2 regions of the Peribacillus suis genome follow, and region 1 is predicted to be linked to the other one. Evidence: riboswitches for the same ligand, from Rfam matches in the RefSeq annotation. Region 1 holds a riboswitch; the other holds the start of a gene.
What was found. A riboswitch is a leader RNA that binds a small molecule or an ion and turns the genes downstream of it on or off. The one in region 1 is predicted to bind preQ1.
Positions count from the first base shown of each region.

Region 1 (6,083 bases):
TCGCGTATCTAAAGGTAAAGAACATATAATAGAAGAGAAACGGCATTTAATAGAAAGTATGACCTCCCCATCCTTTTCCTTACACGCCCCGTTTATTTCCCCAGATATACGTGTGCAGCTGGGGGAGCACCTTCACATCATTCAGTTCGTCATCGGCAATCACCCGATTAATTAACTGTTCATATTTTCCCAACAGTTCACTGACCAGCTGCCGATCGTCCGTCGTCACGCTGTCATCATTGCCTACCTGCAGGTAATAAGGAATGCCTGGATAGCGGGCATGTACATTCTTCGCATATTGATAATCAGCTTCATCAAATACGACAATCTTCAAAGAAATTTGATTTTCATCCCTTCTATTGGAAAGCTTAGATAGGATATCATCGAGCACTCCAAAATCGGTCTTCATCCTTGAACTTGGCGGTTTTGGTGAAATCGTCAGTTCATCAATATCGAGAAACCAATCCTGCCACCGGCTACCTTGCGTCTCCACGCCAATTCTGATGTTCTTTTCTTTTAAAAGGGTGATTAACTCAGCCATATTCTTCAGGAGGCCGGGATTTCCCCCGGATATCGTCACGAAAGAGAAACCCTTGCCTCCCTTGAGTTTTAGCTCCTCCCATATTTCATCAGCTGTCATGTGGGCGATATCTTCCTTTCCGGTCCCATCCCAGGTGAAGGCGGAATCACACCAAGCACATGAATAGTCGCACCCAGCTGTCCGGACGAACATCGTCTTTTGCCCGATGACCATGCCTTCCCCTTGAATGGTCGGGCCGAAGATTTCCATGACGGGCAGCTTACTCACAGTCCATCCACTCCCGTCTTGCTTCAGCATAACTCGTCGGCGTTTCATAAAGACGGACAAATTCAACCCTAGCCCCTTTATAGTCCTTGTTTTGCAGGGCATCAGCCATCTTTTCATAAATCCAGACGACGATATTTTCAGCTGTTGTATTCATAAGCGGCAGCGTTTCATTCAAATAGCGGTGGTCAAGATGAATGTCGATTTCATTTTTCCAGATTTCTTTGATGTCGCCAAAGTCGATCATCAACCCACGGGAATCATTATAGCCGCTTATGCCAAAAATGACTTTATACGTATGGCCATGCAGATTCTTGCATTTCCCTTCATAATCATGAAGATGATGGGCTGCATCAAACGTGAATTCCTTGCTCACGAGCACCCGTCTTTGATGATAGTTCAATTGATTACGATGAATGTCCTGTTCTATTTTTTGAAGCTTATCGACAATCTTGAACCCATACATTATAGGTTCACCTGCCGTCTAATCACATAGTCATCCAGACCCTTTTTTCGAAGCTTGCATGCCGGACACTCCCCACAGCCATCGGCTATGATTCCGTTATAACAAGTCAGCGTCTTTTCACGAACGAAATCAAAGGCACCCAGTTGATCCGCCATTTCCCATGTTTCTTCCTTATTCAGCCACATAAGCGGCGTATCTATAACAAAAGACTGATTCATCGAGAGATTCAAAGTGACATTCAACGATTTAATGAACACATCCCGGCAGTCTGGATATCCGCTAAAGTCCGTTTCACAAACACCGGTTACAATATGCTTCGCCCCAATTTGGCTTGCAAGCACTCCTGCGAATGACAAGAACAGTAAATTCCTTCCCGGTACGAATGTAGACGGTAACTCCCCTTCTTCCCCATCCGCCACAGCAATGTCACTTCTCGTCAACGCATTCGGGGCCAACTGGTTCAACAACGACATATCCAAAACATGATGAGGGATGTCCAGTTCCTTTGCAATACTCCGCGCACAATCAATTTCCAAGCTATGACGCTGATTATAATCAAACGTCACTGCCTCCACTTCCGAAAAATGCTTCATTGCCCAGAATAAACACGTCGTACTGTCTTGTCCCCCACTAAACACCACTACTGCCTTTTCTTTCTTCAACATTATGATAAAACTCCTTTTTACGGAAAAAAACAGCACCCTAAGAATAGAGTGCTGCTTTTCCTTAGTTTTTTTGAGAGGGTAGCTAGAACCTCTTCCGCCTAAAGCGGCTTATAATCTTTTCTCTATAATCATAACGCAATATGCGTGATCATATCAATATATTCCATAAAAACTAAGAGATTCCCTGTCTTTTCAGCCCAATTTCCCCATTCCTCTTTAAATATTGGTCCCCATTTCCGATAAACAAAAGGTAAAGTAATCTACCGAAAAAGGGGCCGTACACTTGAAAAAGATTAAAACAAAGGTATTGTTAGCATTTATGCTAGTCATATCTTTATGCATCATATTAGGAGCCTATAGTATTTACAGCAGCAATAAGTCTCTTAAACATTCTAGAGATATCATCGACCATGAATTGCCTCTTCTTATTAAAGATGAACAATTACTCTATAACCTTTCGCAAAGAATGGCATTTGTTAGAGGGTATATCCTATTTGGAGATGAACAATATAAAGAGGATTTCCTAGCTTATACCGAAGAAAGCAAACACCTACAAGAAGAGCTATTAGCCTTATCCGACTCTGAGAGAACGAAAGAAATCATTGAAACAAGCATTGATTGGAGAACCATGATTGAAGAACGCGTCTTTACCCAGTATGAGCAAGGAGATGAAAAACAGGCGAAAGAAATATTGCTGAATGAAGTAGCGCCCATAAGCACGGAAATAATGGATGGCTTCAAAGAGCTCGCTTCCGAGCGCGAAAAACTGATCGTCGCTTCCGGAGAGACCGTCATCAGCAGTGGAAAATCCGTTAAAACGACGAGTATCATTTTATCCATCATTACAGTCATAGCAGGGATTGGCCTTGCCCTTGTGACAGCGAACCTCATTACCAAACCGATCCTAAGGATCCGAGACAGGATGAAGCTAGTGGAAAAAGGTGAACTGAACCATGAACCACTTAAGCAGACATCAAACGATGAACTCGGGGAATTGACGTTTTCTACAAACGAGATGCAGAGAAACCTTCGCAATATCATCGAAAACATGCTGAATGTATCCGAATCCGTTACAAGCAAAAGCGAAGAGCTAACCCAATCGGCAAATGAAGTGCAACAAGGAAGCAGTCAAATTGCAACCACTATGTACGAGCTGTCAGAAGGCTCTGAGTCACAAGCCAACCAAGCAACGGAAATCGTCCGTATGGTGGAAGAATTCTCAGGAAAGATCCAAAAGGCACACAGTGAAGGAGAAGAAATTTCCCAAACCTCCACCGAGATCCTGTCCTTAACAAAAGAAGGAACAACCATGATGCACAAATCCGTGCAGCAAATGCAAACGATTGATAGGATTGTGAAACAGGCAGTCGATGAGGTAAAAGGCCTTGATTCACAATCCCAGGAAATTTCAAAGCTCGTTCAGGTCATACAGGACATTTCCAATCAAACCAACTTACTCGCTTTAAACGCAGCCATCGAGGCGGCACGCGCCGGCGAACATGGAAAAGGATTTGCCGTCGTCGCCGAAGAAGTTCGGAAACTCGCGGAACAAGTTACAGATTCTGTGGGTGACATTACTGGAATTATTACAGCCATTCAAACAGGTTCAAAAACCGTCGTTCACTCCTTGGAAGATGGATATACACAAGTAGATGAAGGCACCCAACAAATTACCATTACCGGCCAAACCTTTGAAACCATCAATCATTCAGTGGGAGCCATGAGCACAAAATTACAACACATAACCAATGACTTACACTATATCTCTACCAATAGCATAAAAATCAACCAGGCTGTCGAAGACATTGCAGCCGTTTCCGAAGAGTCAGCAGCAGGCATTGAACAAGTGTCCGCCTCCGCACAGCAATCCAGCTCTTCAATGGATGAAATCACCAATCATGCCAGTGAACTTGCATCATCGGCTGAACAGTTAACAGATCAGGTTAAAAGATTTCAATTATGATGAAAGCCGCTTCCCACGCCTACCTTGTGGGAAGCTTTTCCTTGCATTTAGCTATTCCAATGAAGTTAATAACAAATATATCCTCTCCATTAAAATTGTTTCAATATAGTGAATACGGGGAATAAACTAATAACAACACAAAACAAACTATAATAAAAAATTCACCATGAATCTTATACAGAGAGAAATAATTCAACTAACACTATTATTTTCTGAATATTCAATGTATAATTAATATTACTCTAGTAATATTTACATCAGTAAATAGTAGAATAACTACTTCCTCTCTAGAAGTGTCAGCACACTTTTAAAAAGCATTTGAACCAACTCTTAATCACTCTCATTTGAAACCAAATCAACAGGAGACTCTCTAAACAAACGAGATGGTCTCACATCAATATCGTATTCCAAACCAGAAAACTAAGTATATACAACTACTATCCTAATTTATTATTTCCTATTTTTTAATAAAAGGTTAATTTTCACCTAAAGTGTGTTACTATTAACCTAATACTTTCTAACCAAACAAGGAGGAATTCATATGAAACGATTTTTCAAATTCATAGCAAAGTTAAACGAAGGGAAAGCCCAAGAAGAATTCTTTCGCAACGAATACGAAAATTACTTGAAGATGAATTCTGCCGATAAAGGAAACAGAAGATTAGCCCCTATGCTTTATGTTATAGATGGCGGTAAAAAGGACTCACATCCTGAGCTTTTAAATAGAATAAAATCTAGCTAAAGATAGCATCATCTTAAAATTGATTCGAGACTATCAATTTACAAAAAATACTCTCATCTATAAATAACATTTCATTTGATCCCTTATTATAAATGAATGTAAAAATACTCCAAAAACTCAGAATTTATTCTGGGTTTTTTTTAGTTCTACTATTAACACTATATTAATAGAAGAAACTAGTCTTTTTTTTAAAAACCCTTGTTTCCAAAAACTTTTAAGAGAAGGATTTTGACAATTTATTGATGTCACCTCATAGCCCCTCGGGTATTTCATATTAAAAAAACCCAAAAAATATGGGGGGTGATTTTACTCATCTTTATCCAATCCCAAAAAAGTAGCACTAAATGAGTCATTAGAATCAAAATACAGGAATAAAGAAAAAACAAACTAGTAGATTAGAAAATAAACGCATAAATAGGTATAAACAATTATAAAACAGGAAGGATCGTCTACATTAAACTCCTACAGTAGATACTAGGAATTGGGTTTTTATCCTTATAAAAAGAATTCATTATCCTATAAACATTATTTTTTATTCTCCATCTCATAATAGAATCATCATGAAATGGGGAATCCATAGAGTATTTGTCCTTACATGAATATTATAGCCATTAGTTACCATTACCCTCATTTATAGATTAATTTGGAAATTATTAAAATAAGCTATCTTGCTATAGAAAAACGACCCTTGCTTAATAAGTTTAAAATCATGTAGTGTGTATTCAGTAAATCAAATACATAAATAAAGAGAGGTTAAAAAATGGCACCGATATTTATATGTGCATTATTTTTGCTTGGCTATGGCATAGTCGAACAAAAACGCCATCAAAAGCGTCTCGACTCCATCCCCGTACGTGTCAACGTAAATGGGATCCGAGGGAAATCCACTGTAACGCGTCTTATTACAGGTGTGATCAAGGAAGCGGAGTACAAGACAATAGGAAAAACAACCGGAACTTCCGCAAGAATGATTTATTGGTTTACGGACAAAGAAAAACCGATCATACGTCGTCCAGAAGGACCGAATATCGGGGAACAACGTCGCGTAGTTAAAGAAGTAGCTGACTTAGGAACTGAAGCATTAGTTTGTGAGTGCATGGCCGTGCAGCCTGACTATCAACTAATCTTCCAAAATAAAATGATTCAGGCAAATATTGGGGTTATCGTAAATGTGCTTGAAGATCACATGGATGTCATGGGACCAACATTGGATCAAGTTGCAGAAGCATTCACTGCAACCATACCCTATAATGGTCATTTAATAACCATCGAAGGTGAACATTTAGAGTATTACAAAGAAATCGCCAAACAACGCAATACAAAGGTTATCGTAGCCGATAATTCAAGGATTTCAGAAGAATTCCTACGTGAATTCGATTATATGGTATTTCCTGATAATGCCTCCCTTGCCTTGGCTGTTGCAGAAGCATTGGGCATCGATG
Region 1 is NZ_CM182019.1:3,156,719-3,162,801, forward strand. Features, by position in the region: gene queE (7-carboxy-7-deazaguanine synthase QueE) at 80-808, opposite strand; gene queD (6-carboxytetrahydropterin synthase QueD) at 801-1,271, opposite strand; gene queC (7-cyano-7-deazaguanine synthase QueC) at 1,271-1,933, opposite strand; PreQ1 riboswitch class I at 1,992-2,034, opposite strand; gene AC503W_RS15390 (methyl-accepting chemotaxis protein) at 2,220-3,899, shown strand; gene AC503W_RS15395 (hypothetical protein) at 4,441-4,641, shown strand; gene pgsB (poly-gamma-glutamate synthase PgsB) at 5,402-6,083, shown strand, end outside.

Region 2 (6,083 bases), 1.5 Mb from region 1:
CATTTCTATCATCCAAATATTTCCGAATTGGGTGGTCTGTAATACTTCTTTTAGGTAGATGCCATTGAAAGCATGCCACCAACCTACATCAGCGTCAATCGTAACTTTTAAAGGTAGACTCAATAGAATGGAAATCGCCAGTCCGGTATAAGATAGCCAGATATAGCGTCGGGCCCTATTGCTGATTTGATCAGGAGTAGGGCGTTTCACCAATGATAAATAAAAAAAGAGTGCACCAGTAAGAGCGGCAAAACAAAGATATTGAAGGCTTTGCAGGACTATTTGTGTTGTACTTGGAAAGCCTGCATGTTCTTCGCCGATCAGTTGATCGGATGGGATGTTGGATTCCCCATATTGAAAGGGAATTGTACCTTTGATGGGGTGACCATCACTAGAAACCACTCTCCATTTAATGATATAAACCCCTTCATCGAAAGAGCTTGACCATGTAGCTTCAAGGGTATTCCCTGAAACTTGGATATCTTGAAGTGGGATCTCCTTCCCCTCTTTGCTGTACATGGCAAGTGAGTGAAAGGAAGATTGTATAGTTTCACTGAATTGAATGCTGATCTTTTCAGGTATAGTATCCAAGCTCTCATTTGGGCTAGGATTCGAGCTCAAAACGGATGCATGGCCAAAGGCCGTTACCGGTAAGATAAACAAGGCAAGTAGACTGACGAACAGCCATATGTAATTCTTCATTTTGTTGTGCCAGCAACCTTTCTTAGTACTTCTATGAACTAGTATAAAATGAAAATGTGAAATAACAGTGAAAAAATGAAGAGAATCTCTCTACATTTTCTTGATCTATAAGCTAATTATTCTATTTCCTATTATGCATCATTAAGAAATAATTAAGCTTACCATGGTACTCTGACCTTACCATATTACAGGAAATGTAGGGGGGAGTACGTTGAAAAAGATAAAAAAGGCGAGAAGGTGATTTTAGCCGGTTCAATCGTGTGTATGGGGACGTTTACTTATATCCCGAACACAACAAAATAGGACAAGTAAACAAGTACTTATCCTATTTATATATCGGCAATTCAATTTTAACTTCGGTACCATGGTTTAGTTTGCTACTAAAGTGTACTTTTCCTTGGTGCGCTTCGATAATACGGCAACTTACGGTCAGACCAAGCCCAGTCCCTTTTTCTTTAGATGAAAAAAAGGGCTCCCCGAGATGTTTCATGCGATCTTTCTCGATTCCACAGCCATTATCCTTGATTGTAACGGAAATGGAATGGCTAATATGCTCAATTTCTATCGAAATATGGGATGCTGTTGCTTCCAGAGCATTTTTGACCATGTTGATGAATACTTGTTTAAGCTGGTTTGCTTCGCATAAAATAAGCGGTATATCGTTTTTTACCTCGATAGAAATTTGAGCGGAAGAAGAATCGGCTTCTACAAGAAGCAAGGCTCTGACTTCATCCATCAATTCTACGATCTGATTTTGACTGAACATGATTTCCTGAGGCTTTGCTAGGACAAGCAATTCGCTAACGATTAAGTTGATCCGGTCTAATTCGCTAAGCATGATGGTGTAATATTGATCATGGGGTTGGTCGTTTTTTTTCAGTAGTTGAACGAACCCTTTTAAGGACGTTAAAGGATTGCGCACTTCATGAGCAACACTTGCTGCAAGTTCACCGATGATCGAAAGTTTCTCGGATTTTCGTAAGCGTCTTTCTGTTTCACGAATTTGTGTTACGTCTTTTGCATACGTAATGATACCGGCTAATTCTTTGCCCACTAACATGGGAACAAAAGTACAAGAAAGTAAAATGGAATTCCCGTATTTGGTAACAAACGCTATATCTTTTCCTTTTTTAATCCCCTTTTGATTTTCCACGACATATTGACAGGATGACTGGATGAGCTCTTTAGCTTCTGCGGAAAAATCCAAATCTATAAAAGGGTCCCCTTGAACCTCACCTTTACGAAATCCAGTGACGGTTTCAAATCTAGGATTGACGTTTATGATGGTTCCTTTCAAATCAAGCATTAACATGGGGGAAGGGTTGTGATCAAACAAAGATTTATAACGCTGTTCACTAGCAAGCAATTGACTTTCCGCGGTAATTCTTTCTGAAATATCCCTACCTATGACTACTAACCCTTTTCGTGAACCATCTTCATGAAATAATGGGACTTTGATGGTATCGAAGGTCTTAAAATGACCGTTTGGCAGTGGAATATTCTCCTCACAACGGGTAATCTTCTTCATTGCCCATGTTTCTTGATCGGAATCTTCACAGTAAATCAATGAATCTCTGTAGAATTGGGAGTACTCGGCAAGCTCGCTATCTTTTTTTCCTTTATAGTCCACACTCTCCAATTGGAATAACTGAAGTCCAAACGTATTCGATTCTAGCCATCTACCTTCTCCATCCTTAAAATTCACAAAGTCTACCATTGAGTTAATAAGGGTACTTCGAAGTTGTTCTTCTTCTTTTAGTTGTTTGAACTCTTCTCTTTTAGATAAGTAGAGAAATAAAATCAAACCGATTAATAGGACAAAGATGAACCCTTCTGCTCGCTGGAGTTGAAGGAACGCCTCTTTAGTATTCAAGGAATTCGTTAAATAGTAATTGAAAACAAGTAATGTGGTCATTCCAGAAAGAATGTAGATTACTAATATGATACGTCTCGGCATATGGGTCTCCCTGAATTCTCCGACATTTCAAAGCTGAAATACATACACATTTTAACAAACTATTGGCTGAAAATATACGATTCCACACAAAAAAAACAGGCAGCAAGGTTACCTGTTTTTCTTAAAGAGTGATAGGTTCTTTTTTTTCTTGAAGCGCTTGTAGATAAGGAAAAAGGTTAAGAGCAGGAAACCGAGTACAATCAATGTATATTGATTCATCTCTACGGAAAGAAGTCCATATGGAATTAAAGAGAGAAAGAAGAAGTAGATGAGATTGCCTAATGCTGTTGCCATTAAGAAATCTTTGAAGGTGACGGAACTAACTCCAGCTGCAAGGTTTATTAAACTTGTCGGTATGAAAGGGAAAATTCTACCGGTAAAGACATACATAAACCCATGATCCTTGACGGAATCCTGCGAGTCGGTACCCATCTTTCTTAAAATCAATGACTGGAACCAGTGCCTGGCAGCATAGAAAATGGTTCCTGACGCGACCACGCTTGTTAACCAACTCCATAGATACCCGAATGCAAAGCCAAAGATCGTTACATTAATTGTTAAAAGTAAAATCAGGGGGATGACAGTAAAGGAGTTCTGAATAATCATCAAAACGAACGTCACTACAAAGGTAAGAAGGAGATTTTCTGTCAATATGGCTATCACGGATTCCAAGTCGCTATTCCAAATCATCGTGAATAATTCTGAATTTAGCCCGATGAATGTTACTACAATCAGAAGGACGAGTAACATCAGTATTTTTTTCTGCAAAAAGTCACCACCATTTATCAATTTTTTTGAGTATGGTTGAAAAAAAGAGCCGCTGCATGTAGCAGACAGCTCTTTGAATATAGAATGTTCTTTTACTTTATGCACAGTGAGTTCAAAGCAACTTTCCAAATTGAATTCTTTTATTCATCATATAAATGATGGGTGCCCCGATCAGTAGGACGAGGAATTCCCCGGCTGCTGTTGTTGCCCAACTTATTAAGAATGGCAATCCTAAGACTAAATTCAATTCTATGGCTATTAGGAACATCGTAACCGTGAATATTATGATGGTCATGGCCATTCGACCCTTAATGCCCGTTATGAAACGGGAAGAAAAGATGACAAGCAATAAGGCTATCAGAGATTGCCCGACCCCAAAAATCAAGTCATATGCCCCTAACTGTGAAAAGAAAAGGTTCGATATGAACACACCGACGACTATGCCGGATATATATTTCTTATTAAATACAATAAGATGATTCAACATTTCGGGAATGCGGAATTGAAGCACCCCAAACATAATCGGCTGAAGCACGAATGAGACAGCGATATAGATGGCAGCCAATAGACCATTTATCGCGAGCGTACGAATATTCATATTTTTCTCTCCCTAGTTTTTTATCGTGGGATGGTTACGAACCACGTTAGGCTTTTGCCCGAAGTTTAATAGTATCGTATTTTGGCCTCTTTCGTCAATTTCAAGATTTTATGCGAAATATTGAATATTTAGAATAAAGGAAAGAGATTTTGCTTTACTATAGTGAAGAATGGTACGATTCATAAAAAGAGTTAAAGGAAAGGGATGAAAGTAAATGTCAATCGAGAGTGTTAGGGCCCACTTTAAACAATGGAACAGGGAACATGATGTGATGGAATTCAAAACATCTAGTGCCACAGTAAACCAAGCTGCGGAGACAATCGGGGTTATACCCGCGCGCATTGCCAAAACGTTGTCATTTAGGGGAGAAGGAGACCAAGCAATTTTGGTCGTGGCCGCTGGAGATGCGAAAGTCGATAATAAGAAATTCCGGAAAATGTTTGGGTTCAAGGCAAGGATGTTATCTCCAGAAGAAGTTCTTGAACAGACCGGACATGCAATCGGGGGTGTCTGCCCATTTGGATTGGCAAATGAACTGGATGTTTACTTGGATGTTTCGATGAAACGGTTTGAGACAGTTTTCCCGGCTTGCGGGAGCGCGAACTCAGCCATTGAACTTTCACTCGGGGATTTATTTCAATTCTCAAAAGCAAAGGACTGGGTAGATGTTTGCAAGGACTGGGAACAAGAAGTGAATGAAGATATGCAGAAACATATCATTTGAATGAAGGAATAAAGTCCACTTCATGTGGACTTATTTCTGATAGTGGGGAGTTATTAGGTTCTAATGAATTAGGATAGAATGCTAATGATGGAGGGTCATGGATGTCCAATGTAGAGTACAAAAACAACAATAGTAGTTATCACAGTCTTAAAAATCTATATGAGGAAAATATCACGGTCAGAAGCATAGCCCAAGAGTTTGAGTTTTGTGGAAAAGATGAATCGGCCATTGATATCAAAAATGTAATGGAGGAAAAACACTTTGATACATTGGCCGTGAAAGACCAGGGGGAAATCGTTGGTTATATCGATAGACATGAACTTGGCGAAGGGAACATTTCGGATTATATGAAGCTCTTTTCCCCAAGGGAACTTGTATCGGATTCAACGCCCTTGATCCAATTGTTAGGCATTTTTAAGAAGAAAACGAGGGTATTCGTGTTAGAGAATAATTCAATCAAAAAGTTAATCACGCATGCCGACCTCCAAAAACCACCAATCAGGATGCTGATTTTTGGCTATATCACTTTATTGGAAATGAGACTTAGTGATATTATCATGCATCGATTCGGGGGTGAAAGCTGGTATCCGATGATTAGTGAGGATCGTCTACATAAGGCAAGTGAATTATATGAAAGGAGAATGGAGAAAAATGAGGAGATTAATTTAATTGAATGTCTACAAATTAGCGATAAATTCGACATTATTCATAAAGATAAAGAGTTGAGAACATTTTTTCAAATCCCATCCAAAAGTAAGGGGAAGAAAGATGCCAATGCCATCAGGAAGTTACGGGATAAGATTTCGCATGCTAATGAACTTGGGATGGATATGTCTTGGATTGAAATCATAGAAGTGGTCGAAATCTGTGGCCGCTTGCTGGAAATATCTGAGTTCTATCATTATGAATGGTAAACAGATAGAAGGATTGGAGAAAAAGGGAGAGTGCTGGTTGCTCCATTTTCAATATCCCGGAAAACCTTGAGGAAGTCGTTAGGAGAACCTGTTAGTATGCGGTTCTTTTTTTGTTGCGGAAAAAAGCTGCCTGAATGGAAGGCAGCTTTTCTCGGTCTTTAAAATTCAGGCAGTTCATCCAGATTATTTTCTTTAATGCCATCAGGCTCACTCCGCAAAATGTCCCGACCATATTTATGAAAGACATCTACGTTTGCGAGTGCACCAGCCTTGGCTTCTGAAAGAGCGGTGGGATAGTCCAGTTCCCTTCCGGTATTTGTCTTGATGGCGATGATATTATCCTCTTCATTCTTCCGTACGGCGACAATTTCTTCTTTGTCGTTCCCACCTTGTTGGTTTGCTTGTGGCGTTCCTTGTTGT
Region 2 is NZ_CM182019.1:437,003-443,085, forward strand. Features, by position in the region: gene AC503W_RS02160 (copper resistance protein CopC) at 1-702, opposite strand, end outside; gene AC503W_RS02165 (ATP-binding protein) at 1,028-2,659, opposite strand; gene AC503W_RS02170 (TVP38/TMEM64 family protein) at 2,768-3,427, opposite strand; gene AC503W_RS02175 (QueT transporter family protein) at 3,540-4,025, opposite strand; PreQ1 riboswitch class I at 4,032-4,076, opposite strand; gene AC503W_RS02180 (YbaK/EbsC family protein) at 4,240-4,749, shown strand; gene AC503W_RS02185 (hypothetical protein) at 4,851-5,663, shown strand; gene AC503W_RS02190 (DUF3892 domain-containing protein) at 5,822-6,083, opposite strand, start outside.
Region 2: linked by a shared signal. The riboswitch ahead of AC503W_RS02175 (QueT transporter family protein) and the one ahead of queC (7-cyano-7-deazaguanine synthase QueC) in region 1 are both predicted to bind preQ1.